Regions from separate parts of the Streptomyces griseus subsp. griseus genome, predicted to be linked through region 1. Evidence: riboswitches for the same ligand, from Rfam matches in the RefSeq annotation. Region 1 holds a riboswitch; each other region holds the start of a gene.
The links. Region 1 has a riboswitch for cyclic di-AMP ahead of D6270_RS21165 (C40 family peptidase). Riboswitches for the same ligand answer to the same signal wherever they lie in the genome.

Region 1 (7,813 bases):
GTCGACCTTGGCCCGGACCTGGGCGGCGGTGGGTGCGGGCTCGGCGGGTGCGGCGCCGGCGCCGGTGGCCGAGGTGGCGGTGGCTGCCCCGGCGAGCGCCAGGGTGGCGGCGGTGCGGGCAGCAGGGCCGGTGAAGGGGCGCTGCTTGGGTTTCCGGTGAGCGGATTTCCGGTGCGCGGCCACGGGGGCGGCATCCTTCCTGTCGGCTGCCCGCCGGGGGATGCCGACAGGTCCGCCAGGGACGCTAATCCGGGCGCACGGAAAAGGTTCGCCATGACAGCTATTGCCCGGATGTGACGTTTCTTCGTCGGCGGACGACCGGCGATGTGGAGTCGGAACTGATCATTCCGGCAGGTTCGGGCGCGGGGCGGACAGTTCCGGCGAAGGGCCGAAGAAAGGCTTGCCTCACTGATCGGCGATGCTCTGGCCATGGCTAGGCTCCGGAGCCATGAACGCACTCATCGGCGTCTTCGTCGCCCTGCACATCATCGGCATCGCCTCCCTGCTGGGCGGCTTCCTGACCCAGATGAAGGCCATGGGCGCGGGCACCGCGCGCTTCGTTCCCGCCATGCTGCACGGCGCGCTCACCATGCTGGTCACCGGCGTCGCCCTGGTCGGGCTCAACCAGGCCGACGACCAGGCCGTCAACAACATCAAGATCGGCGTGAAGCTGGCGCTCCTCGTCGTCATCCTCGCGCTCGTCTACGTCAAGCGGGACGAGGAGAAGGTCGAGAAGGGCGCGTTCGCGGCGGTCGGCGGACTGACGGCCGCCAACATCTTCATCGCCACCCTCTGGACCTGAGGGGCCTGAGGGACCTGGGGGCCTGAGCACCTGAAGGGCCCCGGGGCGGCCGCTGCGACGCGACCGCCCCCTCGGCGGCACTACGCCGGGCGCACGCTGCCGTAGATCGGCATGTAGTAGATCGACTCCTCGCGGACGTTCGCCCCCGGCTTCGGGGCGTGGATCATCATCCCGTCGCCCTTGTAGATGCCGACGTGGCTGATGTCGTCGTAGAAGAAGACCAGGTCCCCGGGCTGGAGGTCCGACGTGGCGACCCGCGTGCCCACCTTCACCTGGTCCCAGGTGGTCCGGGGCAGCGTCACCCCCGCCTCCCGCCAGGCCGCCTGGGTCAGCCCGGAGCAGTCGTACGAGGACGGGCCCGAGGCCCCCCACACGTACGGCTTGCCGATCTGGGCGCGGGCGAAGGCCAGCACCTTCTCGGCCTTCGTGGCGTAGCTGCCGCCCGCCCCGGTCCCCGTACCCGTACCGGACCCCGGGCTCGTACCCGTACCCGTACCGCTGCCGGAACCGGAACCGCTGTCCCCGCCCGACTCCTTGGCGGCCTCCTCGCGGGCCCTCTTCTCCGCCGCCTCGCGCTCCTTGGCCTCGGCGGCCTGCCTGCGGGCCAGCTTCTCCGCCTTCTCCTTGGCCTCGGCCTCCTTCTTGCGCTCCAGCTCCGCCAGCCGCGCCTTCTCCTCGGCGGTCAGCTTCGAGAGCAGGGACCGGGCCTCGGTGAGCTTCGTCTGCACCTTCTGCTTGCTGGAGCGCAGGGTGGTCTGCGTCTCGGTGAGCGACTCCAGGCTCTTCACGGCCTCCGCGCGCTTCTTCGACGCCGCCGCCTGCTGCGCACGGAAGTCGTCGACGGCCTTCTGCTGCCGCTCCGTCGACCGGCTCATCACCTGGTTCTGGTCGAAGTACGCCTGCGGGTCGTCCGCCAGGAAGAAGGTCGCGGTGGGCGCGATACCGCCGGTGCGGTACTGCGCGGCCGCGTAGGACCCCAGCTCCCGGCGGGCCTCGTTGATCTTCTCGGTCCGCTTCGCCACATCGGAGAGCAGCGTGTCGACCTTGGCGCGCTGGGCGGTGGAGGCGGCCTTCGCCCGGTTGTACTGCTGGGTCGCGCTGCCCGCCTGGCGGTAGAGCTCGTCGACCTTCTTCTGGACGTCCTCGATGGCCGGCTTCGGCTCGGCGGGGGCGGCGGTCGCGCTCTGCGTGGAGAGCAGCGTCACAGAGGCCAGCGCGGCCGTCGTGAACCCGACGGCGGGGGTGGTGCGCACCTTCGTGCGCGGCTTGCGATGCGATGCCAAGACCGGCATCTCCTTCCGTGGACCGCCTACCGGGTTAGCTGTCGGGTTCGGACGGAACGGAAGGCTGTCCTACGGTCCGGATGCGAGGGTACGGACCGATTCACCCCGGTTGTGCGTGTGGGTCCCCGGTTCCGAACCGCCGGGAGGGCGGCACGGATTCGGCAGAGGTGACCGTGAGACGCGGTTCGTCTCAGGGAGATAACGGATCACCTGACCCAGCACGCTAGCCAACGCGTGGCACCGCTGGGAAGAAGGATGAGCGATATGCCCGATACATTTTCGTGACCTTTTCGGATCGGGGTCCCCGCACCCCCTCCGACCGGGCACTCCTTCACGGAACGTGAAAGTCCGCTCTCCGTGCGTACGGGGCCGGATGGCTGCTTGTGGCCTTCGGCCGAACGTTGTCGGTGCGGCCCCCTAGACTCGGATGGCGATGAGCAGCCTCTTTGACGACAGTTTCCTGACCGGCCTCCAGTCCACGGAGGACGGCCCGCCGCCGCCCCCGGAGGACCACGCACCCGAAGCGGTGCCGGAGGGTCTCTTCGAGGGTGTCTTCGACGCGCCCCCGCCGCCCCGGGACGGGTATTACCGGGACGGTCACCCGCGCCCGGTGATCGACGCCGCGGCGCTGCTGGACGGGCTGAACACCGAGCAGCGCGCCGCCGTCGTGCACGCCGGCTCCCCGCTGCTCATCGTCGCCGGGGCCGGCTCCGGCAAGACCCGGGTGCTGACCCACCGCATCGCCCATCTGCTGGCCGAGCGCGGGGTGCACCCGGGGCAGATCCTCGCGATCACCTTCACCAACAAGGCCGCGGGCGAGATGAAGGAGCGCGTGGAGCAGCTGGTGGGCCGCGCGCCAACGCGATGTGGGTCATGACCTTCCACAGCGCGTGCGTCCGCATCCTGCGCCGCGAGTCGAAGAAGCTCGGCTTCACCTCGTCGTTCTCGATCTACGACGCCGCCGACTCCAAGCGGCTGATGGCCCTGGTCTGCCGCGATCTGGACCTGGACCCCAAGCGCTACCCGCCGAAGTCCTTCACCGCCAAGGTCTCCAACCTCAAGAACGAGCTCATCGACGAGGAGACCTTCGCGGGACAGGCCGCCGACGGGTTCGAGAAGACCCTGGCCCAGGCGTACGCGCTCTACCAGGCCCGTCTGCGCGAGGCCAACGCGCTGGACTTCGACGACATCATCATGACGACGGTCCACCTCCTCCAGGCCTTCCCGGACGTCGCCGAGCACTACCGCCGCCGCTTCCGCCACGTCCTGGTCGACGAGTACCAGGACACCAACCACGCCCAGTACACGCTGGTACGTGAGCTGGTCGGCCCCTCCGGAGAGGCCGCCGACGCCCCCGCCGAGCTGTGCGTCGTCGGTGACGCGGACCAGTCGATCTACGCCTTCCGCGGCGCGACCATCCGCAACATCCTCCAGTTCGAGGAGGACTACCCGGACGCGAAGACGATCCTGCTGGAGCAGAACTACCGCTCCACGCAGACGATCCTCTCCGCCGCCAACGCGGTCATCGAGCGCAACGAGAGCCGCCGCCCCAAGAACCTGTGGACCAACGCCGGCTCCGGCGCCCGCATCACCGGCTATGTGGCCGACACCGAGCACGACGAGGCGCAGTTCGTCGCCGACGAGATCGACCGGCTGACGGACAAGGGCGACGCCAAGGCGGGCGACGTCGCCGTCTTCTACCGGACCAACGCCCAGTCCCGTGTCTTCGAGGAGATCTTCATCCGCGTCGGCCTGCCCTACAAGGTCGTCGGCGGCGTGCGCTTCTACGAGCGCAAGGAGGTCCGGGACGTCCTGGCCTACCTCCGCGTCCTCGCCAACCCCGAGGACACCGTCCCGCTGCGCCGCATCCTCAACGTGCCCAAGCGCGGCATCGGCGACCGCGCCGAGGCCATGATCGACGCCCTGTCACTGCGCGAGAAGATCTCCTTCCCGCAGGCGCTGCGCCGCGTCGACGAGGCGTACGGCATGGCGGCCCGCTCCTCCAACGCCGTCAAGCGGTTCAACACGCTGATGGAGGAGCTGCGGACGATCGTCGAGTCCGGCGCCGGACCCGCCGTCGTGCTGGAAGCGGTGCTGGAGCGCACGGGCTATCTCGCCGAGCTCCAGGCATCCACGGACCCGCAGGACGAGACCCGTATCGAGAACCTCCAGGAACTCGCCGCCGTGGCCCTGGAGTTCGAGCAGGAGCGCGGGGACGAGGAGGGCACCGGCACGCTCGCGGAGTTCCTGGAGAAGGTCGCGCTGGTCGCCGACTCGGACCAGATCCCCGACGAGGACGAGGACGGATCCGGCGTCATCACGCTGATGACCCTGCACACGGCGAAGGGCCTGGAGTTCCCGGTCGTCTTCCTCACCGGCATGGAGGACGGCGTCTTCCCGCACATGCGGGCCCTCGGCCAGACCAAGGAGCTGGAGGAGGAGCGCCGGCTGGCGTACGTCGGCATCACCCGCGCCCGCGAGCGGCTCTATCTGACCCGGGCCGCCATGCGCAGCGCCTGGGGCCAGCCCTCGTACAACCCGCCCTCGCGGTTCCTGGAGGAGATCCCGGAAGCGCACCTGGAGTGGAAGCGCAAGGGCCCGATGGCCGCCCCCGCCGGACCCACCTCGGGCATCACGTCCTCGCTCTCCTCCTCGCGCTCCCGCTCCGGCCCCTCGGGCTTCGCGACCCGGCGCGGCACGGAGAGGCCCACGGTCACGCTGGTGGTCGGGGACCGGGTCACGCACGACCAGTTCGGGCTCGGCACGGTGACGGCGGTCGAGGGGTTCGGCGACCAGGCCAAGGCGACGGTGGACTTCGGCGACGAGCGTCCGAAGAAGCTGCTCCTGCGGTACGCACCGGTCGAGAAGCTGTAGTCGGGAGAGCGCGGGGCGAGGTACGCGAGAGGGGCGGGACGGCTGGTGAAGCCGTCCCGCCCCTCTCGTCGTGTCGCTGTGCGGTCAGGTCGGGTCGACGCCGTGGCTGCGCAGCCAGGCCAGCGGGTCCACCGACGCGCCGCCGCCGGGACGGACCTCGAAGTGGAGGTGCGGACCGGTGGAGTTGCCGGAGCTGCCCGCGTACGCGATGACGTCGCCGGCCTTCACCGGGCCGGAGCGGATCTTGGTGCTGCTGAGGTGGCAGTACCAGGTCTCCGTGCCGTCGGCCATGGTCACGATCGCCATGTTGCCGTAGGCGCTGTTGTACTGGGTGCGTACGGTGCCGTCGGTCGCGGCCATCACCGGGGAGCCGTAGCCGACGGGGAAGTCGATGCCCGTGTGCACGGACATCCAGTTGACACCCGCCTGGCCGTAGTACGCACTGAGCCCGTGCTGCTTGACCGGCAGGACGAACTTGGGGCGCAGCGCCTCGCGGCGTGCGGCCTCCTCCTCGCGCTTCTTCTTCTCCTCGACCTGCCGCTGCTTCAGGTCGATGCGCTCCTGGGTGCGGCTCGCGCGCTGGCGGAAGTCGTCGCTGCCCTCGGAGAGCTGCTCCAGCTGGCTGTCCAGCTTGTTGTTCGCGGCGACCGGCTTGACCGTGCTCGGGTCGGCGATGGCCAGCGAGGTGGTCTTCTCCTGCTTGTCGTCGTCACTGATCCCGCTGACGGAGGCGGCCGCGATACCGGCGACGCTCATCACGCAGGCGGAGGGGACCGCGACGGTCAGGAGGGCGGACCGCTTGGCGGGGCTGCGGCGGCGGGCCCGGTTGCGCGGGCCGGGGGTGCGGACGACGGTGCGGTCCACGGAGAGCGGGGCGGGGCCGGAGGTGTCGCCGTCGTCCGTCGCGGTGGCGGCTTCCGGGTGCGGGGCGAGGCCCTCGTCGTGACCGGCCTCCTGGCCGGCTTCGAGGCCGCTGTCGTGACCTGTTCCGAGCTCGGAACCGATGACGGCGAACTCGGCGGTGCCGCCCTCTTCGTGCGTCTGCTGTTCGTACAGCTGATGCGACGTCTGTTCGGGTTCGTACGCGGCGTCCCCGGGCGTGGCGCCGGTGTTCCAGGCGGTCGCGTCATAGGCGCCGGTGTCGTACGTCCCCGTGTCGTACGCGCCGGTGTCGTACGCCCCGGTGGTATAGGCGGTGGTGTCGTACGCGCCGGTCCCGTAGGGGTCCGTTCCGTACGAGCCGTCGGTCACGTAGGCGCTGCCCGTGTCGTACGTGGCGGTGGCGTACGCGCCGGTGTCGTAACCGTCGCTCTCGTACGTGCCCGTCTCCGCCCCGTACGTGCCCGTCCCGTACGGCGCGGTGCCGTACGCGGCCGTGGTGGACCCGGCGGTGGGGAAGGCGCCCGTGTCGGTGGTCGCCCACTGGCCGGCCATGTCCCGCTCGGCGGGCTGCTGCTGCCAGACCGGCGTCGCGCCGGTGTCCCACTGCTGGGCGGCGGCGTGCTCCGCCGGGGCGGCGTACGCGTCGTACATGACGGTCTGCTGCGCGCCCGTGTCCCAGGCGGAGGAATCGTACGAGCCGGTCTGGGCACCATAAGAGGTGTCGTAACCGGAAGCCGCGTAGTCCGCGGTGTCGGAACCACCCGGGAGGGAACCGAAGAGCGGGTCGGTGTCGAAGCTGCCGGTCGATCGGGTGTCGTATCCGACGGGCCCGGCGTGGGGGTGCTGGTCGTTCACCAACTTCTCTCTCGCCTCGGCAGCAGGACTGTTCTGGGTCCCGGTGAGGGGGGTCCCATGGGGGAAGCAGTGGCCGCGACTGTACCCGGCAGTATGTGAGGACGACAATCTTCGGCAGGTTTTGCGTCCTCAGGAAACGGGCAATCGGCCGTCTTTCGGTGGACGGCAGGCAGAGGCTTGGCCCTATGTTCGAGAGTTGTTCTATTTTAAGCGACAGTGGTCGTTCCGGTTGAGGGCGCTGTGCCCTCCCGGGCCTCCTGTGACTCCAGGGCGTCGAGGACCGCTGTGGCGACCGCCGGGTGCACCGGCAGCGCGAGATGCCCGATTCCGGTGACGCGCACGTTCGCGGCGTCGAGGTCGGGGTGGTCGACGCAGGCCGTGTCGACCGGGACCATCATCTGGTCCAGCTCGCTCCAGAAGCTGACGAACTTGGTCCGGCAGCCGGGGGCGGGGCGGCGCAGCTCCTCGATCAGCGTGGACCCGCCGCGCATCTGCCGCACGATGGGGTGAAGGCCGGCCCCGGGGGCGACGGCGGTGCCGCCGTGCGGGGTGCCGAGCGTGACGAGGGTGCGCACCCGGCGGTCGCCGCCCAGCCGTTGCACGTAGTAGCGGGCGATCAGGCCGCCGAGGCTGTGCCCGACGATGTCGACCTCACGCTGCCCGGTGCGGGCGCAGAGCTCCTCCACATGGCGGCCGAGCAGCTCGGCGGCGGTGCGCGGGTCGCGGGTGAACGGCGAGTAGTTGAGGGACGCCAGGTGGCGGCGGCCGTGCCGGGCGAGCGCGCGGCGCAGCAGCACGAAGACGGAGCGGTTGTCGATGAACCCGTGGAGGAGGACGACGGGGCGCTCGGCGGAGGGGGCCCCGGGCAGCACGGGCGGCCCCGGGGATGAGGCCGGGGTGCGGCGCTCCTGGGTGAGCCCGAAGGGGTAGACGGCCAGGTGGCCGGTGAGGACCACGAGCTCCAGCACGGTGGCGCCGAGCAGCGCGGTGGAGAGCCGGGGGCCCGGCAGTCCGGGGAGCCGGGGCAGCAGGGAGAGGAGAGGGAGGACCTTCACGCCGACCTCCTGCACTGGCGCACCGGGGAGGCGGCGATGAGGCCGTACCACCGTGCCGTGCG
Region 2 (7,813 bases), 1.9 Mb from region 1:
GCAACGAGGCCCACCCCGGTGCCGCGGCCGTCGTCGGCGGCGAACGGATCGAGGTCTCGGCGGTCCAGGCCCAGGCCGCCGACGTCCGCGCCGCCCAGGAGAGCTCGCCCGAGGCGGCCCAGCTGGTCAACAAGTCGGGCCAGCTCAACCGCGCCAAGCTGCACGGGCTGATCTTCGGCCGGATCCTGGACAAGGCCGCCGAGGACGCCGGGGTCACCGTCACCCGCAAGGAGATCCAGGAGGCCCGGACCGCCGGCCGCGCGCAGTACGGCGGCGAGGAGCAGCTGCGGGCGATGATGCTCCAGCAGCGCTGGGTCGCCCCGGACCAGATCGACGGCGACATGCGCCAGGAGGTGCTGCTCCCGAAGCTCGCCAAGGCGCTCGGCGCGGACCTCGGCACCCCCGCCGGGCAGCAGGTCGTCGGCGAGGCGCTGACCAAGGCGTCGAAGCAGCTGAAGATCGACGTGAACCCGCGCTTCGGCGCCTGGGACGACCAGAAGATGCAGCTCGGCACCTACAAGGCGCCGTGGATCACCCAGGTCACGGAGTTCGCCCCGCAGCAGCCCGAGGCGGGCGCCTGAGCCGGGTCCTTGGGCGGGGCGTCCGAGCGCGGGCGCCGCTCGGGTATCGGCCGGGCGCCTGAGCCCGGGCGCCCGGCGGGCATCGGCCGGGCGTCTGACCCGGAAGCGCGGCGGGTAGGTTCGCGGGGTGAACGCTGAAGCCCCCGGCACGCCCACCGCCGGCCCCGGTGACCCCGGCCGCATCGTCCTGCTCACCGCCAGCCACCGGGTCGCGCCCGGCCTGCTCTCCTGGCCGGCCTGGCAGACGCTGCACGCCGCCGGCCAGGTCCTGTGCGCCGACCCGGACCACCCGCAACTGCCCTACCTCCGCGAGGCGGGCGTCCGCGTGGAGCACGCCGAGCCCTCCGCCGACGAGCTGGTCGCCGCCTGCGCGGACGGCCGCACGGTCGTGGTCCTGGTCGGCGGCGAGGGCGACAGCCGCCTGACCGACGGCCTGGCCCGGCTCGGCGGCTCGGGCCGGGTCGCCATGCCGGACCTGGAGCTGCTCCCCGGCTCGTACGACCTGCCCGGCGCCCGCCTCCTGGACCTCGTCCAGGTCATGGACCGGATCCGCCGCGCGTGCCCGTGGACCTCGCAGAAGACGCACAAGGGCCTCGCGAAATACGCCATCGAGGAGGCGTACGAACTGGTCGAGGCGATCGAGGACGGCGACCGGACCGAGCTGCGCGAGGAGCTGGGCGACGTACTCCTCCAGGTCGTCTTCCACGCGCGGATCGCGGAGGAGGACCCCGAGGAACCGTTCGCCATCGACGACGTCGCGGGCGGCCTCGTCGAGAAGCTGATCCACCGCCACCCGCACGTCTTCGGCGACGAGCGCGCCGAGACCCCGGAGGACGTCCACGCGCACTGGCTGCGCACGAAGGCGATCGAGAAGCAGCGCACCTCGGTCACCGAGGGCGTCCCCCTCGGCCAGCCCGGCCTGGCCCTCGCCGCCAAGCTGGGCAGCCGCGCCCGCACGGCCGGACTCGACGTCCCCCTCCCCACCGGCGACACCATCGGCTACGAGCTCCTCGCCCTGGCCGTGGCCGCCGAGGCGGACGGCACCGACCCGGAGGCCGCCCTGCGCGCGGCGGCCCGGGCGTACCGGGACGCGATCGTGGCGGCCGAGGGCGGGGCGGGTTAGTACGGTGACCTGAGAGGTCGCACGAGGGGCGGGGGCGGGCGGGGGCGGGCGGGGGCGGGGAACGGGAAGCGTCGGACGACGATGCCCGCCTGCGGGGCGCGGTACTGGGACGCGGTGCACACACCGTGCCGGAGTACCTTGCCGTCGGTCCCGAACTCCTGGAGGAGTGGCGGCGGGCGCGTCGGCCCACCGCCCACCCGCGCGGCCATCTGCTGGTGCGCGTGGCGATCGACTTCGCCCGGAGCGGGCCGGGCGAGGTCCCGCGAGAAGCGCTCCGCACGGCGCAGCCGCTGTATCGGCGGGAGCTGGTGGCGGCCCGAGCCGAGCCCTTCGACGACGGTCTCGGCTGGTCCCCCCACATCCGCCACGGGGTGACCGGGCTGCTGACTCCCGTGGGGAGGCAGGACAGCTGGGCCGTGCTCGGATCGCCCGTCGCCGATGTGGGGGACCGGCCGGAGAGCCCGCCCGTCCCGCTCGGCATGTGGACGCTGGCACTCCACGCGGCACCGGAGGAGGCCGCGCGGTGGACGGTGCGGCGGAACGCCCATCTGACGCTGGTGCCCCTGGCCGACGGCGATCCCGGGACAGCGGTGGTGCTCGGCCGCATCAACGCCACCCTCGGCGACATCGAGACCGCCGCGTTCTGGTACCGCAAGGGGGCGGACGCGGGGCACATCGGGGCGACGGCGTCGCTGGGAGAGCCGCTGGTCCTCCTCGACGCGGAAGCGGAAGCCGTCCCGTACCTGGAGGCCGCCGGGGCCGGCCACCCCGCCGCGGCGGAAGCCCTCACCGCACTCCGTGCGGTCACCGCCACCCCGCCCGATACCGTCAAGGAGTGACCGACACCCCCGCCTGCCCCCACCACACCCCCGCGCCCCCCGAAGACGCCCCAGCCATCCCCGAAGCGGCTCCCGAAGACGCCCCCGAGCTCTTCACCTGGGAGTTCGCCACCGACCCCTACCCCGCCTACGCCTGGCTCCGCGAGCACAGTCCCGTGCACCGGACCGCGCTGCCCAGCGGGGTCGAGGCGTGGCTCGTGACGCGGTACGGGGACGCCAAGCAGGCGCTCGCCGACGCGCGGCTCTCCAAGAATCCGGCGCACCACGCCGGGTCCGCGGCGGCCAAGGGGAAGACGGGGATTCCGGGGGAGCGCAAGGCGGAGCTGATGACGCATCTGCTCAACATCGACCCGCCGGACCACACCCGGCTGCGCCGGCTCGTCTCCAAGGCGTTCACCCCGCGCCGGGTCGCGGAGTTCGCGCCCCGCGTGCAGGAGCTGACCGATCGGCTGATCGACGACTTCGTCGAGAAGGGGGAGGCCGACCTCATCCACGACTTCGCCTTCCCGCTCCCCATCTACGCCATCTGCGACCTGCTCGGCGTCCCGCGCGAGGACCAGGACGACTTCCGGGACTGGGCGGGCATGATGATCCGCCACGGCGGCGGGCCGCGCGGCGGGGTGGCCCGGTCGGTGAAGAAGATGCGCGGCTACCTCGCCGAACTCATCCACCGGAAGCGGGAGAACCCCGGTGACGACCTGATCTCCGGGCTGATCCGGGCCAGTGACCACGGCGAGCACCTCACCGAGAACGAGGCCGCGGCGATGGCGTTCATCCTGCTCTTCGCCGGGTTCGAGACGACGGTGAATCTGATCGGGAACGGTACGTACGCCCTGCTGCGCCACCCCGGACAGCGTGCCCGGCTCGAAGAGTCCCTGGCGGCGGGGGAGAGCGCGCTGCTGGCCACCGGGATCGAGGAACTGCTCCGGTTCGACGGGCCGGTGGAGCTCGCGACCTGGCGGTACGCCACCGAGGCGCTGACCCTCGGCGGGCAGGAGATCGCGGCCGGGGATCCGGTGCTGGTGGTGCTGGCGGCGGCGGACCGGGACCCGGACCGGTTCACGGATCCGGACGCACTCGACCTCTCACGGAGTGACAATCAGCACCTGGGTTACGGACACGGCATCCACTACTGCCTGGGAGCACCGCTGGCCCGGCTGGAAGGCCAGGCCGCGGTGGCGACGCTGCTGAAACGCCTTCCTGGCCTACGACTTGCCGCGGAACCTGCCGATCTGCGCTGGCGCGGCGGGCTCATCATGCGCGGACTGCGCACGCTGCCGGTGCAATTCGAGCCGGGGCGACGCCTCCAGGAAAGTGACACGCTGTCACCTCTGTGACTTTCACGTGATCTGCGCTGCATCGACTTGTGACATGCGTTCGAGTCCCGCTAGGTTCACGGTTCGACACGTCGGCCACCGTTCACCGTTGGCCCGTCCGTCACTTGTGCAACAGCTTCATGCTCCTCAGTTCCTGCTTGTCAGTCGCACGGAAGGCAAACCCCATGGGCTCCGCGAACGGCAGACACCGCCGCCCTCGTCAGGCACCCGCCATCGTCGTCGCCGCGGGCGTGACCGGCTCGGCCATCGCCATCCCGCTCCTCGGCGCGGCAGGCGCACACGCGGCCGACGCCACCACCTGGGACCGGGTCGCGGAGTGCGAGAGCGGCGGCATGTGGAGTGCCGACCTCGGCAACGGCTACTACGGCGGGCTCCAGTTCTCGCAGGAGACATGGTCGGCGTACGGCGGTACCGCCTTCGCCGAGCGGGCCGACCTCGCCAGCCGTGCCCAGCAGATATCCGTCGCCGAGAAGGTCCTGGACGACAAGGGCCCGCAGGCCTGGCCGAGCTGCGCGGTGATCTCCGGCCTGGCGGTGGACGGCAGCCTCCCCGGTGTCGACCCCGGTACCACGCCCTCCGCCGACCCCACCGAGGACCCGACGACCGCCCCGGCGGACGAAGCGGATGAAAAGGGCGAGAGCGGCACTTCCGACAAGGCGGGCAAGGGCGAGAAGGGGGGCGGCGACGCCCTCGACCCCTCGGCGAAGCCTTCCGCGAAGCCCTCCACCGGGAAGGCCGGGGAGACCGGCAAGACCGGCGGGACCGGAAACGTCGAGTCCCCCGACGCCTCGCAGCCCTCCCAGGGCGCCGACCGCACCGGCGGCAAGCACCGGGGCGCCCCGGCCCCCGAGGAGACCGGCGCGGTGGACCAGGGGACGGCCCCCGCGAGTCCGGCCGGCACGCCTCGCGGGGCGAGGGTGACGCACGGGACGGCGGCGCGGTCGCCGACGGCGGCTACACCGTGCAGCCCGGGGACAACCTCTGGGCGATTGCTGACGCACAGAAACTTCCCCAGGGCTGGACCGGTCTGTACGAGGCCAACAAGGATCTCCTGGGCTCCGACCCGGACCTGATCCTGCCCGGGCAGAGCCTGGATCTGGGGCTGGACCAGGCCGGTCAGGCGGGTGCCGAGCAGGGCGCCGAGGTGCCTGCCGCCAACTGATCGAATTCGGGAAAACACCCCAAAATCGCGGGTAGTTCAGAGGCCTATGTCCACTTATGCGTAAGTGAGACATGGGTCTCTTTGCTTCAACTGGCGTGTTGCGTCCGCCCGCTCGGCGCAGATCCCCTCCGACCTGCGGAAACGGTCCATCAGGGTGGGCAAGTAAGCGCCGATTGGGCCATTATGTCCATCTTTGAATGTCGGGGTTGCCTGTGTTTACGGTCGGAACCGCTCGCACCGCGGGCCCCGTCGACCGTCACGCCGAATCCTGCCGTCGGTCGAAGGGAACAGACGCGTAAGCGCCGTAGGCAGGAGCGGGGGACCCAGGTAGGCCGCCGGGTCCGTACGGCCCCTTCGGAGGACAGCTCCTTCGAAGCCGGGGACGTACGGGAACGGCTTGGGGTGAAGTCGTGCGCAAGGTCGCGCGACCGGGCAACTCATCAGCCCGAACCCGACAGCTCACCTCGTAGGCGTCGGTGAGGAGATCCGTTCCATGCTGCTGAACAGCAAGGCCAAGCACCGCCGCCCCTCGAAGACCGTCCGTTTCGCCACCCTCGCGAGCATCACCGGTGCAGCCGTCGCCGTCCCGCTGATGGGCGCGACCAACGCTTCCGCCGCCTCCGTCTCGACCTGGGACGCCGTCGCCCAGTGCGAGTCCGGCGGCAACTGGTCCATCAACACCGGCAACGGCTACTACGGCGGACTGCAGTTCTCGCAGTCCAGCTGGGCCGCCGCCGGCGGTACGCAGTACGCCTCCCGCGCCGACCTGGCCTCCAAGGACCAGCAGATCGCCACCGCCGAGAAGCTCCTCGCCCTGCAGGGCCCGGGTGCCTGGGCGTGCGCCGGCGCCGGCGGCCTCACCAACGACGGTGTGGACCCGGGCGTGAACACCGGCTCCGGCCAGTCGCAGAGCAAGCCGCAGCAGGCGCAGCCCGAGCGCAAGGCCGAGCAGCCCACCACGCGCAGCGAGCAGCGCACCGCCCCGGCCGCCCCCAAGGCCGAGAGCTCCAAGAAGACCGTCACCACCCCGACCGGTGAGAAGGTCAAGAAGGGCGACGGCGAGTACAAGGTGAAGTCCGGCGACACCCTGAGCAAGATCGCTCAGAAGGAGGGTGTCAAGGGCGGCTGGAGCAAGCTCTTCAACCTCAACGACGACATCGTCGAGGACGCCGACCTGATCTTCCCGGGTCAGCAGCTCCACCTGAAGTAACAGCCGTCTCTCCTCCCCGGAGGGAGGGGGTCCGGCGGCACCCTCCCTCGCACGGCTCCCCGGCCCGGCGCGCTACTCCCCCCGTGCGCGTCGGGCCGGGGTCTTTCGGTGCGAGGGGCGCCGGCGGGCGGGCCGATCCGTTCACTTCTTGTCGGCAGCGCGCCGCCACTGCTTGTTACTACCCAGTAGATTTCTAGAGATTTGTCCCGTGATGCTGGTCCTTGGGTCCTTTTTCGTCCCAGGAGACGGGCGGTCGGCCGACTGACGCGGCCAGGCCGGTTAGGCTCGTGTCGCAAGGCCACAGTGACCCTGCACAACCAGCGTCATATCCCAGAAGGAGATGCCTCGTGCCGTCCATCGACGTCGTCGTAGCCAGGGAAATCCTCGACTCCCGGGGCAACCCCACGGTCGAGGTCGAGGTCGGCCTCGACGACGGCAGCACGGGCCGTGCTGCCGTTCCGTCCGGCGCCTCCACCGGTGCGTTCGAGGCCATCGAGCTTCGCGACGGTGACCCCAACCGCTACATGGGCAAGGGTGTCGAGAAGGCCGTCCTCGCCGTCATCGAGCAGATCGGCCCGGAGCTCGTCGGGTACGACGCCACCGAGCAGCGCCTCATCGACCAGGCGATGTTCGACCTGGACGCCACCGAGAACAAGGCCTCGCTCGGCGCGAACGCCATCCTCGGTGTCTCGCTCGCCGTCGCGCACGCCGCCTCCGAGGCGTCCGACCTGCCGCTCTTCCGCTACCTCGGCGGCCCGAACGCGCACCTGCTGCCCGTTCCGATGATGAACATCCTGAACGGCGGCTCGCACGCCGACTCCAACGTGGACATCCAGGAGTTCATGATCGCGCCGATCGGCGCGGAGTCCTTCTCCGAGGCCCTGCGCTGGGGCGCGGAGGTCTACCACACGCTGAAGAAGGTCCTCAAGACCAAGGGCCTGTCCACCGGCCTCGGCGACGAGGGCGGCTTCGCCCCGAACCTGGAGTCCAACCGCGCCGCCCTGGACCTCATCGTCGAGGCTATCAAGGAGGCCGGTTACGTCCCGGGCCGCGACATCGCGCTCGCCCTCGACGTCGCCGCCTCCGAGTTCTACAAGGACGGCGTCTACGAGTTCGAGGGCAAGTCCCGCTCGGCCGCCGAGATGACCGAGTACTACGAGGAGCTCGTCTCCGCCTACCCGCTGGTCTCCATCGAGGACCCGCTGTACGAGGACGACTGGGCCGGCTGGAAGGTCATCACCGACCGGCTGGGCGCCAAGGTCCAGATCGTCGGCGACGACCTCTTCGTCACCAACCCGGAGCGCCTGGCCCGCGGTATCGAGGAGGGCTCCGCCAACGCCCTGCTCGTCAAGGTCAACCAGATCGGTTCGCTGACCGAGACCCTGGACGCCGTGGAGCTGGCCCAGCGCAACGGCTTCAAGTGCATGATGTCGCACCGCTCCGGCGAGACCGAGGACGTCACCATCGCCGACCTCGCCGTCGCCGTGAACTGTGGCCAGATCAAGACCGGCGCCCCGGCCCGCTCGGACCGCGTCGCCAAGTACAACCAGCTGCTGCGTAT
Region 3 (7,813 bases), 620 kb from region 1:
CTTCGGCCCGTACGGCTTCTACGCGGTGTACGCGGTGGTGATGGTCCCGGTCTTCGCGCTGGTGGTCTGGCTGGCGGTCTGGTGGCGCCGACGGGAGCTGCGAACGCTCGCCGCCGAACTCCCCGCGTACGCCACGGCGGGCTGGCTGACCCCGGCCGAGCCCCTCGCGCTCTCCTCGATGCGGACCAGGGGCGTGGCCCGCGACCTGGCCCGCCACTGGCACGGCAAGCAGGACCGCTCCCGGGGCCGGGCGGCGGCCCGCGCGGTCGCCGAGTACGAGTCGTTCGCGACGACCCTGGCCGGCCTGCGCCGCCGCGCCCGCCACGACGCGGTGGGCCCGGACTTCGCCGCCCGGGAACGGGAGCTGCTGCACCACCTCTGGCAACGCCGCGACATCGCCGCCCCGGCCCTCACCCACGCGGCCCGCATGACGGGCACCGGCCCGCGTCCACGCCCACAGCCGCGCCCGCCCCTGCCGTACGGATACGGGTACGCGTACGGGCAGAGCCAGAGTTACGGCTACGGACAGAGCCATGGGTACAGCTACGGGCCGGGGCAGGGATACAGCTACGGCCAGGGCTACGGAACCGCGCACGGCACCCCGGCCCCGCAGCCATCCCCGTACGGGCGACAGAGCCGGCACGATCCGCACGGCCCGCACAGCCAGGACGGCCACCACGCCCCCTACAGCCGCCCCACCCCGCCTCCCCCGTAAGGCGGTTCAGGCGGTCCGGCTCAGGCGGACGCCTCCGTGAGCGCCGTCAGCTCCGCGTCCGTCAGCTCCAGGTCGGCGACGGCCAGCAGGGCGGGGAGCTGGTCGACCGTGCGGGCCGAGGCGATCGGGGCCGCGACCGTGGGGCGGGCGGCGAGCCAGGCGAGGGCGACCGTGGCGATCTCGGCATCCCGTTCCGCGGCGACCTTGTCGAGAGCGGCCAGCACCTTGCGGCCGCGCTCCGACTCCAGGTGTTCGCCCGCCTTGGCCGAGCGGGCGCTCTCCACGCTCGAACCCGGGCGGTACTTGCCGGTGAGGAAACCGGCGGCGAGCGCGAAGTACGGTACGGCCGCGAGCCCGGCGCGGGCGGCGGTCTCCTGGAGCGGGCCCTCGTAGGTGTCCCGGGAGACCAGGTTGTAGTGCGGCTGGAGCGCGACGTACCGGGCCAGGCCCTCGCGCTCGGAGAAGTCCAGCGACGCCTGGAGCCGCTCCGGGCTGATGTTGGAGGCGGCGATGTGGCGCACCTTGCCGTCCTTCACCAGCTGGTCGAGGGCGGTGATGATCTCCTCGACCGGGACGGTCTCGTCGTCGAAGTGCGTGTAGTAGAGGTCGATGTGGTCGGTGCCGAGGCGGCGCAGCGACTGCTCGGCGGCGGCCTTGACGGTGGTGGCGGAGAGCCCCTTGTAGTCGGGGTGGGCGCCGACCTTGGTGGCCACGACGATGTCGGAGCGGTTGCCGCGCGAGGCGAGCCACTTGCCGATGACGGTCTCCGACTCGCCGCCGTGGTTGCCCTCGATCCAGGCGGTGTAGGCGTCGGCGGTGTCGATGAAGTTGCCGCCCGCCGCGGCGTACGCGTCGAGGACCGCGAAGGACTGGGCCTCGTCCGCCGTCCAGCCGAAGACGTTGCCGCCGAGGGAGAGGGGGAAGACCTGGAGGCCGGAGCTGCCGAGGGGGCGCAGAGAAGTCATGTGGGTGTTCAACGGCGGCGCCGGAGCCACATATTCCATGGCTGGGCCAGGTACTCCCCCGTACCCCACCGGAGAGACCGGCAGCCCTGACGTCGGGGGGTGAGCGTCAGGGCTGCCGGGGTGGGCGAAGGGACGGCGACGAGCGACGTACCCAGGTCTCAGACGGAGAGGCCCTTGCTGTTCAGCCAGGCGGCCGGGTCCATGGCCGAGCCGCCGGCGGTGCGGACCTCCAGGTGGAGGTGGACGCCGGTCACGTTGCCGGTGGCGCCCATGCGGCCGATGGTCTCGCCGGTGCTCACCTTCTGGCCGACCGAGACGTCGATCGAGGACTGGTGGGCGTACCAGAGCTCGGTGCCGTCCTCCAGCTGGAGGACGGTGCGGTAGCCGTACGAACCGGACCAGCCGGCCGACGTGATCGTGCCGCTGTGCACGGCCTTGAGCGGCGAACCGGCCGCCCCGGCGAAGTCCAGGCCGGTGTGCTGGCCCGAGGACCACATCGCGCCGGACTGGCCGTAGGTCGAGGTGAGCGTGTACGACGAGGTGGGCAGCGTGTAGCTGGCGCGGAGCTTGGCGAGGCGCTCCTCCTCGGCCTTCTTCGCGGCCGCTTCCTCCGCCGCCTTCTTCTCGGCGGCGATCTTGGCCTTGGCCTTGGCCTCGGCCTGGTCCTGCTGCTTCTTCGCGTCGGCGGCGGCCTTCTCGGCCGCGGCCTTCTCCTCGGCGGCCTCGGCCTCGGCGTCGGCGCTGGCCTGCTGCTGCTCGGCCTGCTGGAGGATGCGGGCGCGCAGTGCCTCACCGGCGTCGGTGGTGCCCTGGTCGGCCTCGGCGGTCGTGATGCCCGCGGTGGTGAGCGGGGCGGCGGTGACCGGGGCGGCCTCGGCCTCGTCGGACATGAAGGCCCCGACGCCGGGAAGGGACTTGGCGTCGGGGAGGTTGTCCGCGATGGAATCGGGGAGGGAGATGGAGACCGGGGGCTTGGACTGGGCGGTGGCCATGCCACCCGCGCCGACAGCCGCTATGACGCCGACCCCGAGGACGGTGGAGCTGCGGGCGAGGCCGCGCTGCTTGGCCACGCGGTGTTTGCCGCGCACGGGGCGGACGGACTCCGCGGTGGGGTTCCACTCCTCCCACGTCCGCTCCGGACCACCGAGGCCATCGGCAGTGAAGGGTGACGGGGCCTCAGGGGCAGGCTGGTTGGACGCCACGTGGGCGCGCTCCTTTCCTTCCTTCTCGCCTACCGGGTTAGCTGACGGGTTCGGAGCAGGAAGGTCTCCTACGGGCCCCTCCGCCTCTCACGAGACACAGGCGTCCGATTCACCCCATGTAGGTGGTTCCCCGGTTCCCTTGCGGGATTCGGCGCTCGCGCACGGCGCCGTCTCTGACGACGGCTGGGACGACCGCGCTGCGTTATCGAACGTTAATAGACGGACGGGCCCGATTCCAAGCTGTTCGTGTTGATCATTAACGACTCCAGCAGGGACTTACCGTCCACAAGCGGCCCGAATCGGACGACTTGACGACCCCTCGCCCACACCTCTTTTTCTGATGGTGTGTCAACTGTTATGCGGAGCGATGCTCTTCAGTTACGCACCGTGTCATCGCCCCGGCCGACGATCTTCACCGTCGTACGCCGCGGCGCCTGCCCCTCCGCCGGCCGGCTGACCGCGAGCAGCGCCATGTCGTCCGTCGACCGGCCCCCGGTGTGCAGCCGTACGTCGTCGGTGAGCGCCGAGAGCAGCTCCTCGGGGCCGGGGAAGATCCGGCCGCGCAGCCGGGCCGCCGGATCGTAGAAGACCCCGCTCGCGTCCCGCGCCTCGGAGAGCCCGTCCGTGAAGGCGAGGAGCGTCGAGCCGCCGGGCAGCTCCCACTCGTCGGACCGGTCCGGCCACACCCCCAGGTCCATCCCCAGCGGCATCGCGGGCACGGACGGCGCGAGGACCTCCAGAGCCCCGTCCGCGTGCAGCAGGATCGGCTCGGGGTGGCCGCGGTTGACCAGGCGCAGCGAGGCCGAACCGGGCGGGATCTCGGCCAGCACGGCGGTGATGAACCCCTCCATGGCGTCCAGCCCGTACCGCCGCGTCCCCTCCCGGGCCAGCGCCCGCTCCAGCCGCTGCGCCACGCCCTCCAGGGACCGCTCCTGCTCGGCGGCCTCCCGGAACGCCCCGATGATCACCGCCACCGCCTCCACGGCGTCCAGCCCCTTGCCACGCACATCCCCGACGACCAGGCGTACGCCGTGCGGGGTGTCCGCCACCGCGAACAGGTCCCCGCCGACGAACTCGTCCGCCTGCGCCGCCTCGTACCGCGCCGCCACCTGGAGCCCACCGATCCGCTCCGCCGGGGTCGGCAGCACGGCCCGCATGGCCGTCTCCGCGATGACCCGCGCCGAGGCCAGCTGCTCGTTGCTGCGGCGCACGACCCCGTTGATGACGAGGGCCAGGGCGGCGGCGGTGAGGACCGTGATCATCTCGATGACCGGGACGACCTGGGTGGACGTCCCGTCGGAGAGCCGCATCGCGATGACGGAGAGGACCGCGGCCACGCCCGTACGGATGGTGCTGGCGAGCGAGAAGAAGGGGGCGGCGATCAGCGGCGCGGCCACGAAGATGGGGACGGCGGTGAAGTTGGGCGGGGCGATCGAGTCGAAGAGGAGCCCGCCGCAGATCAGCAGCACCGGCAGCAGCCGGACGAACCGCCGGGTCCCGACGCTCCGGGCCACCACCGGCTTCCCCCGCCCCGCGGAGCCGGCCTTACCCTGCCCGGAACCGGTCTTCACCCGCCCGGAGCCGGACAGCCCGCGCCCCGGGAGGCCGAAGCTCCCCGTCACGCGTCCACGCCCCTTCTCCGCCATCCCCACCTGTGCACTCCTGCCCGGTCCGGCCACGGCTGCGGACGGTACCGCGCCCCGTCCAGGCTTCCCGGAGCCGCGCCGTGCGGCGACTCGTCGTCGGCCAAATAGGGGGAAAGCGGCCGGGAACCCCTGCGCTCCCCGTGGTCAGCCGGAGAGCCGTTGTCCCGCGTAGATCGTCAGTGCATCCCGTACGAAGGCGGCGGTGCCGTCCCCGTATCGATCGTAGTTCTTTCCGAAGCGCGGATCGGCGACATACATCTCGCCGAGCCCGATGACGTACGACCGGCTGGGAGCGACCGTCGTGGACAGCCACGCACAGTGCCGCCGGGCGATCTCCTGTGCCACGTCACTGCCGGCACCCACCCCGGCCTCCTTGGCCGCCCCCCAGTCCCGCGCGATGGCTTCGTGCTCGTCCCGGAACGCCCGCTTCCCCCTCTCCCCGAGCGAACGCCACCAGCGGTCGCCCTCCTCGTACGCCTCACGCCCCCACCGCTCGGTCACCTCCCGCTCATGAGCGGTGTGGTCGAACCCGTCGAACACTTCCTCGGCCATGAGTTCCATCCCCTCCTGCGTCCTGTGGAGAGTGGTCCGCACCGAGGCGATCCGCCGCCCGATGCGCGCCTGCTCCTGTTCGAGCAGCCGCAGATGCGCCCGCAGCGCCACGGCCGTGTCCCGCTGCCCTTCGAGCACCCCCTTGATGGCGGGCAGGGACAGCCCCAGCTCCCGCAGCAGCAGAATCCGCTGCAGCCGGACGAGGGCGTCCTGGTCGTAGTAGCGGTAGCCGTTGCTCCCGACCCGGCTCGGCACGAGGAGACCGAGCTCCCCGTAGTGCCGGAGCGTGCGGCTCGTGGTGCCGGCCTTCCTGGCGATTTCCTGGATGGACCACTCCATGCCGGAAACGCTAGATCTTTACGCTGCGTCAAGGTCAACCCGGAAACACCGGGGAACGACTCAGGCCCGGTACGCGGTCTGCGTACCGGGCCTGGATCTTCAGTAGCGGGGACAGGATTTGAACCTGCGACCTCTGGGTTATGAGCCCAGCGAGCTACCGAGCTGCTCCACCCCGCGTCGGTAAACACCACTCTACGCCATCGGAGCGGCCACTCCGACCACTGCCCGGCCCCCTCGCGCATCGTCGATGAGGGGTGGCGCGCGGCTGCCGCACACCGCCAGGTACGCCGAGCTGCGGGGCGGTCCGTCCGACGAGAGCCTGGCGTCCGTGGCCGCACCGGGCCCGAGGCGTGGAGCGAGCGCCCGGAACGCACCCGAACATGCAGCGACCCCAGACCAGAGAAACACTCTGGCCCGGGGTCCAGTGGTAGGCCGTGTGGGACTCGAACCCACAACCAACGGATTAAAAGTCCGCTGCTCTGACCAATTGAGCTAACGGCCCGTGCAACATCACCCACGAGCATAGCCCGCCCGATCCCAGCAGCCGATCCGGTATCGGTGTCGGGCCCCGTCACGCCCCGACCGCGCCCCCGTCGCGTCCCTTTCACGCCGGTTCGCGCCCCTGGAGAGCGGCGAGGGGAGCAGTGAGGGAACAGCAACAGGGCCCGTACGTCACCGAGTCGGTTCGGTGGCGTACGGGCCCTGCCGGTCTGTCAGGCGGACCTCACCGGCCGGGAGTCGGCCGGGGTGGGGTCAGCCGTTGCGCTTCCAGCGCGGCTTGTCGTCGCGGCGGCCGAAGGTGCCGGTGTTGGTACCGGTGTTGGCGCCGCGGTGGTCGTCACGACGGCCGGTCGGGCGGTCGCTGCCACCGGAACGGAAGCCACCCGAGGGGCGGTCGTCACGACGGTCACGGTTGAACGGGCGGTCGCTGCCACCGGAGCGGAAGCCGCCGGAGGGGCGGTCGTCACGACGGTCGCGGTTGAAGGACGGGCGGTCGTTGTCACGACGCTCGAACGGACGGCCACCACGGTCATCACGACGGTCACCACCGGAGCGGAAGCCACCCGAGGGGCGGTCGTCACGACGGTCACGGTTGAAGGACGGGCGGTCGTTGTCACGACGCTCGAACGGACGGCCACCACGGTCATCCCGACGGTCACCACCGGAGCGGAAGCCACCCGAGGGGCGGTCGTCACGACGGTCACGGTTGAAGGACGGGCGGTCGTTGTCACGACGCTCGAACGGACGGCCACCACGGTCATCACGACGGTCACCACCGGAGCGGAAGCCACCCGACGGGCGGTCGTCACGACGGTCGTTGCCGCCCCGGTAGCCGCCACGGTCGCCACCGCGGTTGTCGCGGCGCTCGTAGTTGCCCCGCTCGTCGCGGCGCTGCTCCTCGCGGGCGGCCGGCTGCTCGGGGACGGAGATGGCGGCCACCAGGGCGGCCTCCGCCTCGGCGGTGACCTCGGCCACCGCTGCCTCCGGGTCGTCGCCCCGCTCGCGCGCGGCACGGGCGACCAGGCGGTCGGCCTCCTCGCGCAGCTCCACGGCGCGGCGCTGGACGCGCTCCAGCTGCTTCGTCAGGTCGGCGGCCTCGCGCTCGGCCTGCTTGGCGGCGTTGTTCGCGGAGTCGGCCTGGACCTCGGTGAGCGAACGGGCGCCGGTGATCTCGGCGACCTCCGGCTCGAAGACGCCCGCGCCCTGGACGATGTGGCGCGAGGCGTCGACGCCCGCGTCCTCCATCAGGCGGAAGATCTGGCGGCGCTGGTGCGGGAGCGCCAGCGAGACGACGACACCGGACTTGCCGGCCCGGGCGGTACGGCCCGAGCGGTGCAGGTAGTCCTTGTGGTCTCCGGCCGGGTCCACGTTCAGGACCAGGTCGATGCCGTCCACGTGGATACCGCGGGCGGCCACGTCGGTCGCGACGAGCGCGTTGACGTAACCCTTCTTGAAGTCCTCCAGGACCCGCGTACGGGCGCCCTGGGTCATGCCGCCGTGCAGCGCGTCGGCCTTCACACCGGACTCGATGAGCTGCTCGGCGATGCGGTCGGCGCCCAGCTGGGTGCGGACGAAGATGATCGTGCGGCCCTTGCGGGCGGCGATGGCGGAGGTGACCGGCGCCTTGTCCTTCGGCTTCACGACGAGGACGTGGTGCGACATGGTCGTGACGTTGCCCTGGGCGCTGTCGACCTCGTGCGTCACCGGGTTGGAGAGGTAGCGCTTGACCAGCGTGCCGATCTCGTTCTCCATGGTGGCGGAGAAGAGCATCCGCTGACCCCCACCGGGGATCTGGTCCAGCAGCTCGGTGACCTCGGGCAGGAAGCCCAGGTCGGACATCTGGTCGGCCTCGTCGAGGACGGCGACCTGGACGTTCTCCAGCGAGCACGCGCC
Region 4 (7,813 bases), 2.5 Mb from region 1:
TCTCCAACACCGGGGCGCCCGGGGCCCAGGTCGCCGAGATCCAGATCCTCGGGACACCGGCGCCCAACCCGGACCTGACCGTGAGCGCCCTGTCCTGGTCGCCCTCGACCCCCTCCGAGAGCGACACCATCACGGTCAACGGGACCGTCCGCAACATCGGCTCCGCCGCCTCGGCCGCGACCACGGTCGATGTGAGCCTGGGCGGTGTGGTCGTGGGCAGCGCCCCGGTCGGCGCGCTCGCCGCGGGGGCCTCCGCGGCCTTCTCGGTCCCGGTCGGCAAGCGGCCGCAGGGCTCGTACACCGTCTCCGCGCTGGTGGACCCGGCCGACACGGTCATCGAGTCGGACAACACCAACAACAGCCGCACCACCGCCTCCCCGCTGGTGGTCGGCCAGAGCCCCGGCCCCGACCTGGAGGTCCGCTCGATCACCTCCAGCCCGTCCAACCCGGCCGTCGGCGCTGCGGTCACCTTCACCGTGGCCGTGCACAACCGCGGCACCACCGCGGTGAGCGCGGGAACGGTCACCCGGCTGACCGTGGGCTCCACCACGCTCAACGGCACCACCCCGGCCGTCCCGGCGGGCGCCACGGTGAACGTGCCCATCAGCGGCAGCTGGACGGCGACCAGCGGCGGGGCCACCCTGACCGCCACGGCCGACGCGACGAACCTGGTCGCGGAGACCAACGAGACCAACAACGCGCTCGCCCGCTCCATCGTCGTCGGGCGCGGCGCGGCGGTGCCCTACACGGAGTACGAGGCGGAGGACGCCAGATACCAGGGCACGCTGCTCACGTCGGACGCCGAGCGGACCTTCGGCCACACCAACTTCGCCACCGAGTCCTCCGGGCGTAAGTCGGTGCGGCTCAACTCCACCGGTGAGTACGTGGAGTTCACCTCGACCAACGCGTCGAACTCCATCGTCGTACGCAACTCCATCCCGGACGCGGCGGGCGGTGGCGGCCGTCAGGCGACCATCAGCCTCTACGCGAACGGCCAGTTCGTGCGCAAGCTGGACCTCTCCTCCAAGCACAGCTGGCTGTACGGCAACACCGACAGCCCGGAGGGGCTCACCAACACCCCCGGCGGCGATGCGCGGCGGCTGTTCGACGAGTCGCACGCGCTGCTCGCCCAGACCTACCCGGCGGGCACCAAGTTCCGGCTCCAGCGGGACGCGGGCGACAACGCCGCGTTCTACATCATCGACCTGATCGACCTGGAGCAGGTCGCCCCGCCCACCGCCCAGCCCTCGGGCTGTGTCTCCATCACGCAGTACGGCGCGGTGCCCAACGACGGCATCGACGACACCGCCGCCATCCAGCGCGCGGTGACCGCCAACCAGAACGGCCAGATCAGCTGCGTCTGGATCCCGGCGGGCCAGTGGCGCCAGGAGCAGAAGATCCTCACCGACGACCCGCTGGACCGGGGCCAGTGGAACCAGGTGGGGATCCGTGACGTGACGATCCGGGGTGCGGGCATGTGGCACTCCCAGCTCTACACGCTGACCCCGCCGCACGAGGCGGGCGGGATCAACCACCCGCACGAGGGCAACTTCGGCTTCGACATCGACGAGAACACGAAGATCTCCGACATCGCGATCTTCGGCTCCGGTACGATCCGCGGCGGTGACGGCAACCATGAGGGCGGCGTCGCGCTCAACGGCCGGTTCGGCAAGAACACGAAGATCAGCAACGTCTGGATCGAGCATGCCAACGTGGCCGTCTGGGCGGGCCGCGACTTCGACAACATCCCCGCTCTGTGGAACCCGGGCGACGGCGTCGAGTTCACCGGGATGCGGATCCGCAACACGTACGCCGACGGCATCAACTTCGCCAACGGCACCCGCAATTCGACCGTGTACAACTCCTCGTTCCGCAACACCGGCGACGACGCGCTCGCCGTCTGGTCCAGCAAGTACGTCAAGGACCAGTCCGTCGACATCGGCCACGACAACAGCTTCCGCAACAACACGATCCAGCTGCCCTGGCGCGCCAACGGCATCGCGATCTACGGCGGTTACGGCAACAAGATCGAGAACAACATCATCGCCGACACCATGAACTACCCGGCCATCATGCTGGCGACCGACCACGACCCGTTGCCCTTCTCCGGGCAGACGTTGATCGCCAACAACGCGCTGTACCGCACCGGCGGGGCCTTCTGGAACGAGGACCAGGAGTTCGGCGCGATCACGCTCTTCCCGCAGAACCTGCCCATCCCCGGTGTCACGATCCGCGACACCGACATCATCGACTCCACCTACGACGGCATCCAGTTCAAGACGGGTGGCGGCCTGATGCCGGACGTGAAGATCCAGAACGTCCGGATCGACAAGTCCAACAACGGCTCCGGCATCCTCGCGATGGGCGGCGCACGCGGCAACGCCACGCTGACCAACGTGACCATCACCAACTCGCGCGACGGCCATGTGCTGATCGAGCCCGGCTCGCAGTTCACCATCAGCGGCAGCCCGACCGGCGCACGCGCCAAGCAGTAGTTCCTGCTGTACGTCGCCGGGCCGGCGGTCATCCGCCGGCCCGGCGACGCCCTTTCCCACGGCCCGAACTCACCCCGTCACGGCTCTGGGAAGTGCGAGGTCCGGCCGCTACCCTCCGCGCATGATTCCCACGGTTGTCTGGGGTACCGGCAACGTCGGCCGCGCGGCGATCCGCGCCGTCGAGGCCCATCCGGCACTGACACTCACCGCCGTCCTCGTCCACGATCCCGCCAAGGTCGGCCGCGACGCGGGCGAGCTGGGCGCACTCGGCCGCACGCTCGGCATCGCGGCCACCGACGGCATCGCCGCCGTCCTGGCCGGCCGCCCCCGGGCGGTGGTCTACGCGGCCTCCGGCGACATCCGCCCCGACGACGCCCTCACCGACATCGGCCGGGCGATCCGGGCCGGAGCGGTCGTCGTCACGCCCTCCCTCTATCCCCTCTACGACCAGCGCAACGCCCCGCCGGAACTGCGGGACCCCGTCCTGGCCGCAGTCGCGGAGGGCGGTGGCTCCCTCTTCGTCTCCGGGGTCGACCCCGGCTGGGGCAACGACGTCCTGCCGCTGCTGGTCAGCGGTCTGGGCACCGAGGTGGACGTGATCCGCTGCCAGGAGATCTTCGACTACTCCACGTACGAGCAGGAGGAGTCGGTACGCCACCTGATCGGCATGGGCCACCCGCTGGACTACCAGCCGCTGATGCTGGCGGAGACGGTACCGACGATGGTGTGGGGCGGTCAGATCCGGCTGATGGCCCGGGCGCTGGGCGTCGAACTGGACGAGATCCGCGAGACGCTGGACCGCCGGGCGCTGGAGACGCCGGTGACCACCCGCACGATGGGCGAGTTCGCGGCGGGCACCCAGGGCGCGGTCCGGTTCGAGGTCCAGGGCATCGTGGGCGGGGAACCCCGCATCGTGATCGAACACATCACCCGTATCCACCCCTCGTGCGCACCGGACTGGCCCTCCCCGCCCGACGGCGTGGGCGCGCACCGCGTGGTGATCGAGGGCCGCCCCCGTATCGAGGTGACGGTCGAGGCCTCCGACGAGGGCGAGAACCGGTCGGCGGGCGGCAACGCCACGGCGGTCGGGCGGCTCGTCTCGGCCATCGACTGGCTGGTGGACGCCGAACCGGGCCTGTACGACGCACTCGATGTCCCGCTGCGGCCCGCCGTCGGCAGGCTGGGAAGGAGACCCGCATGATCATCGACATCCCGGAGGGCCAGGAGCCCATCGGTTACGTATGGGGGGAGATGGTCCCCGGCATCGGCGTGGCCGCCGCCACGTTCTCGATGTCCGTGTACGAGCACACGACGCTGGGTCTAAGGGAGTTCGAGGCGGCGCGGCTGCGGATCGCGCAGGTCAACGGGTGCCTGTTCTGCCTGGACTGGCGGACCGAGCGGGACGGGGAGAAGGTCGAGGAGGAGTTCGCGCAGGCGGTGACCGAGTGGCGTACGACAGCCGCCTTCGACGTGCGGACCAGGCTGGCGGCGGAGTACGCGGAGCGGTACGCGCTGGACCACCACGGTCTCGACGACGCCTTCTGGAAGCGGATGACCGCGCACTACAGCCAGGTGGAGATCGTGGAGCTGTCGATGAGCATCGGCTCCTGGCTCGCGTTCGGGCGGCTCAACCATGTGCTGGGGATCGACGCGGTGTGCGTGCTGCCGGGTCACTGACGGAGTCCGGGGCCGCCGGGTTGGCACTCCCGGCCCCGGGCTCTCCGTACGCCCCTACAGATCAGTGGCGATGATGCGCTCGATGTTGCGCTCGGCGAGCGCGGTGATCGTGACGAACGGGTTGACGCTGGTGTTGCCGGGGATCAGGGCGCCGTCGATGACGTACAGGCCCGGGTAGCCGTGCAGCCGGCCGTAGTTGTCGGTGGCCTTGTTCAGGACCGCGCCGCCCAGGGGGTGGTAGGTGAGGTGGTCGCCCCAGATCTTGTAGGTGCCGAAGAGGTCCGTGCGGTAGATCGTCCCCTCCTTCTTGTTGATCTTGTCGAAGATAGTCTTCGCGGCGTCGATGGACGGCTGCTTCCACGCCGTCTGCCAGCTCAGTTCGGGCCGGCCCGCCGCCGCGTTCCAGGTGAACTCGGCCCGGTGGGGGTTCTTGGTGATCGAGAGGTAGAACGACGCCCAGGTCTCGATCCCGGTGGGCAGCGGAGCGACTTCGGCGAACGCTCCGCCGGCGTCCCAGTTGTCGATGCCGCCGGTGGGGATCGACGCCTGCACCTTCCCTGTCGGGTCCCAGAGGTGGTTGGCGCGGCCGCACATGACGTTGCCGTTGTCGCCCCAGCCCTTGCCGATCTCGCTGTTGAGGCCGGGCAGGGCGCCGGTGGCCTTCAGGCCGACGAGCAGCTTGCTGGTGCCGACGCTGCCCGCCGCGAAGAAGACCTTGTCCGCCGTGACGGTCTTGGTGACGGTGGTGCGGCCGGTGGTGTCCAGCTGGTCGATGAGGACCGTGTAGCCGCCGCCCGAGGCCGGGGAGACGCGGGTGACCTTGTGCAGCGGGGAGATGGTGACCCGGCCGGTGGCCCTGATCCGGTCGATGTAGGTCTTCTGGAGCGACTTCTTGCCGTAGTTGTTGCCGTAGAGGATCTCGGCGTCCAGCGCTGACTTCGGTACGGTCCCGGCGGCCTCCTGCTTCATGTAGTCCCAGTCGTACACGGCGGGCACGAAGAGGAAGGGGAAGCCCGAGCGCTGCGCGTGCTTCCGGCCGACCCGGGCGTACTGGTAGCAGTCGACGCCGTCGAACCACGCGGGGTCGATGGTGGAGACGCCGAGGTCGGCGTTGGCGCGCGGGTAGTACGTGCTGTACATCTCCGCGGCGTTCACCGACGGGAGGATGGCGGCGAAGTTCTCCCGCTTGGGCGTGACGGCCATGCCGCCGTTGACCAGCGACCCGCCTCCGACTCCGCGCCCCTGGTAGACGGTGATGCCGGCGAACTCCTCGGCGTCCAGGATCCCGGTGTAGCGGTTGACGTTCTTGTCGATCGGGAAGCCGAGGAAGTTGCTCAGGGGCTGCTTGGTACTGGTCCGCAGCCAGAAGGAGCGGTCGTCCGGCTTGGTGGTGTTGGCGAAGATCTTGCCGTCCGCGCCGGGGGTGTCCCAGGCCATGCCCATCTCGACCATGTGGACGTCCGTGCCTGCCTGGGCGAGCCGGAGGGCGGCCACCGAGCCGCCGTAGCCGGTCCCGACGACCAGCACCGGCACATGGGCTCCGGAGCCGATGGCGGCCGCTGCCGCACGGGGTGCGGCCCAGACCGGGGTGGTGGGCCCGGCGAGCGCCGCGACCCCGAGAAGAGAACCTGTTCCAGTGATGAACCTTCGACGTGATACACCCTTGGGGGCGTTGTCGTGCGGGGTAGTGTCGTTCATGTGACATCCCTCACTCTCGACAGAGTGCAACAGGTTCTACTGGCGATCGCGCGGTAAGTCACTAGAAACTTGGTGGTAACTTCCCGGTACACCGGAGGGGCCCCGGACCAGGCGGTCCGGGGCCCCTCCGTCTGTGCGTACGGGGATCAGTAGGCGCCGAAGACGTTGTCGATCGACCCGTACCGGTCCGCGGCGTAGTTGCACGCGGCGGTGATGTTGGCGACCGGGTCGTAGCTGTCGGTCGAGGTGCCCGGCACGTGGTACGCCTGGAACGTCGGGTCGATGACCTGGAGGAGCCCCTTCGACGGGGTGCCCTTCACCGCGTTGGAGTCCCAGTTGTTGATGGCGTTCGGGTTGCCGGAGGACTCGCGGATGATGTTGCGGTGGATGCCCTCGTAGGTGCCGGGGATGCCGTGCTGGGCCATGACGGCCAGCGACTCCCTGATCCAGCCATCGAGGTCGTTGGTGTACGTGGCGGGAGCGGCGGCGGCCGGAGCGGCGGCGGGGGCCGCCGTGGTGCGCTCCGAGCGGTCGGCGCGCTCGCCCGGCGCGGTGCGGGCGGCCGCCTCGGAAGCCTTGCTCGCCTTGGCGTCTGACGGGGCGGCAGCCTTGGCGCCGATGGTCAGCGTGATACCGGGGTGAATAAGGTGCGGGTTCTCGCCGACGACCTTGCGGTTGCCTTCGTACAGCTTCTTCCAGCCGCCGCTCACGGAATGCTCACGGGCGATCTTGGCAAGCGTTTCGCCGGACACCACGGAATGCTTGACGGCCGCGGCCTTCGTCACGGAATTCGCCTGGGCGGTCACGGAGACGGGAACCACCGCCTTTTCCGCGGCGACGGAGTGCGCGGGAGCGGCGGACGCGGTGGTGGCGCCGAGCACCGGCAGGGCCAGAACGGCTCCACCCGTGGTCACGGCCGCGATGCCACGGCTCAGCGAGACGGACTTGGGACGGCGGTGCTTACCCTGTGCGGGCATGGGGAATTTCCTCTCCGGCGCCTACGAGGTGAGCTGTCGGGTTCAGACGGGAGATGTCTGGCCGCACGGACATGCGACTTCACCCCTAGCCGTTCCGGATACCGGACCGGCGGCTTACCTGGGTCCCCCGCTCCTGCCGTACGTGAGTGGGTTTCGGTTTCCCGGACGGCGGCAGGATTCGGCGTTCCATCCGGATTGAGCGTGACCGTAGGCGAAAAGCGACGGACAGAACAAGCCCCGAATTACGGATGACCTTTCTCCGCAAGATCGAATTCAGGAATTCCCGGATCCGGCCGTTCCGCCGCGTCGTCAACTTTCTTCGCACAGAAGGGAACCGGACCCTCCACTTCTGCGTCCGCACCCCCGGACGTGACGCTCACCACTTCGCACAGAGGTGGCCGAAACGGCTGCGGTCAAAATAACCCAAGAGGCCCAATAGCTCCTTTATGGAAGAGAAGAGCAAAAGGCCGAAATCACCCATACCGAACAGCAGAAACGGACTTATCGGGCGGTTCCGTAGGCCGGGTCGGGGTCCTCGCCGGGCCAGGGCTTACGGTGTGGGGTGGAGACTAGTAAGCCAACCCTTACCTCCGACGTACGCTGTACCTGCCCGCGTTCGCCCGCCTTAAGGATCACCACGCCATGACACGCCCCGTCCGCGTCGCCATTGTCGGAGCCGGCCCTGCCGGTATCTACGCTGCGGACGCGCTGCTCAAATCCGAGGTCTGCCAGGACCCGGGGGTCTCGATCGACCTGTTCGAGCGCATGCCCGCGCCCTTCGGTCTGATCCGCTACGGCGTGGCCCCCGACCACCCCCGGATCAAGGGCATCGTCAAGGCGCTGCACCAGGTGCTGGACAAGCCGCAGATCCGCCTCTTCGGCAACGTCAGCTACCCCGACGACATCGGCCTGGACGACCTGCGCTCCTTCTACGACGCGGTGATCTTCTCCACCGGTGCCGAGGCC

Region 2: linked by a shared signal. The riboswitch ahead of D6270_RS12640 (transglycosylase family protein) and the one ahead of D6270_RS21165 (C40 family peptidase) in region 1 are both predicted to bind cyclic di-AMP.
Region 3: linked by a shared signal. The riboswitch ahead of D6270_RS18115 (M23 family metallopeptidase) and the one ahead of D6270_RS21165 (C40 family peptidase) in region 1 are both predicted to bind cyclic di-AMP.
Region 4: linked by a shared signal. The riboswitch ahead of D6270_RS32165 (transglycosylase SLT domain-containing protein) and the one ahead of D6270_RS21165 (C40 family peptidase) in region 1 are both predicted to bind cyclic di-AMP.

What each region holds. Positions count from the first base shown of each region.
Region 1 covers NZ_CP032543.1:4,661,962-4,669,774, forward strand. Annotated here, with positions in the region: gene D6270_RS21155 (C40 family peptidase) at 1-183, opposite strand, end outside; gene D6270_RS21160 (hypothetical protein) at 449-802, shown strand; gene D6270_RS21165 (C40 family peptidase) at 883-2,094, opposite strand; cyclic di-AMP (ydaO/yuaA leader) riboswitch at 2,093-2,259, opposite strand; partial or broken gene pcrA (DNA helicase PcrA) at 2,519-4,959, shown strand; gene D6270_RS21175 (peptidoglycan DD-metalloendopeptidase family protein) at 5,044-6,696, opposite strand; gene D6270_RS21180 (lipase family alpha/beta hydrolase) at 6,903-7,751, opposite strand.
Region 2 covers NZ_CP032543.1:2,779,053-2,786,865, reverse strand. Annotated here, with positions in the region: gene D6270_RS12665 (SurA N-terminal domain-containing protein) at 1-581, shown strand, start outside; gene D6270_RS12660 (nucleoside triphosphate pyrophosphohydrolase) at 709-1,704, shown strand; gene D6270_RS12655 (hypothetical protein) at 1,830-2,543, shown strand; gene D6270_RS12650 (cytochrome P450 family protein) at 2,540-3,880, shown strand; partial or broken gene D6270_RS33805 (transglycosylase family protein) at 4,045-5,042, shown strand; cyclic di-AMP (ydaO/yuaA leader) riboswitch at 5,333-5,530, shown strand; gene D6270_RS12640 (transglycosylase family protein) at 5,536-6,252, shown strand; gene eno (phosphopyruvate hydratase) at 6,600-7,813, shown strand, end outside.
Region 3 covers NZ_CP032543.1:4,041,092-4,048,904, reverse strand. Annotated here, with positions in the region: gene D6270_RS18125 (PrsW family glutamic-type intramembrane protease) at 1-715, shown strand, start outside; gene D6270_RS18120 (aldo/keto reductase) at 736-1,680, opposite strand; gene D6270_RS18115 (M23 family metallopeptidase) at 1,839-2,882, opposite strand; cyclic di-AMP (ydaO/yuaA leader) riboswitch at 2,894-3,046, opposite strand; gene D6270_RS18110 (PP2C family protein-serine/threonine phosphatase) at 3,257-4,528, opposite strand; gene D6270_RS18105 (MerR family transcriptional regulator) at 4,673-5,419, opposite strand; tRNA gene D6270_RS18100 (tRNA-Met) at 5,523-5,596, opposite strand; tRNA gene D6270_RS18095 (tRNA-Lys) at 5,845-5,921, opposite strand; gene D6270_RS18090 (DEAD/DEAH box helicase) at 6,173-7,813, opposite strand, start outside.
Region 4 covers NZ_CP032543.1:7,186,330-7,194,142, reverse strand. Annotated here, with positions in the region: gene D6270_RS32185 (CARDB domain-containing protein) at 1-2,495, shown strand, start outside; gene D6270_RS32180 (NAD(P)H-dependent amine dehydrogenase family protein) at 2,617-3,696, shown strand; gene D6270_RS32175 (carboxymuconolactone decarboxylase family protein) at 3,693-4,172, shown strand; gene D6270_RS32170 (GMC oxidoreductase) at 4,227-5,870, opposite strand; gene D6270_RS32165 (transglycosylase SLT domain-containing protein) at 6,017-6,847, opposite strand; cyclic di-AMP (ydaO/yuaA leader) riboswitch at 6,851-7,041, opposite strand; gene D6270_RS32160 (FAD-dependent oxidoreductase) at 7,490-7,813, shown strand, end outside.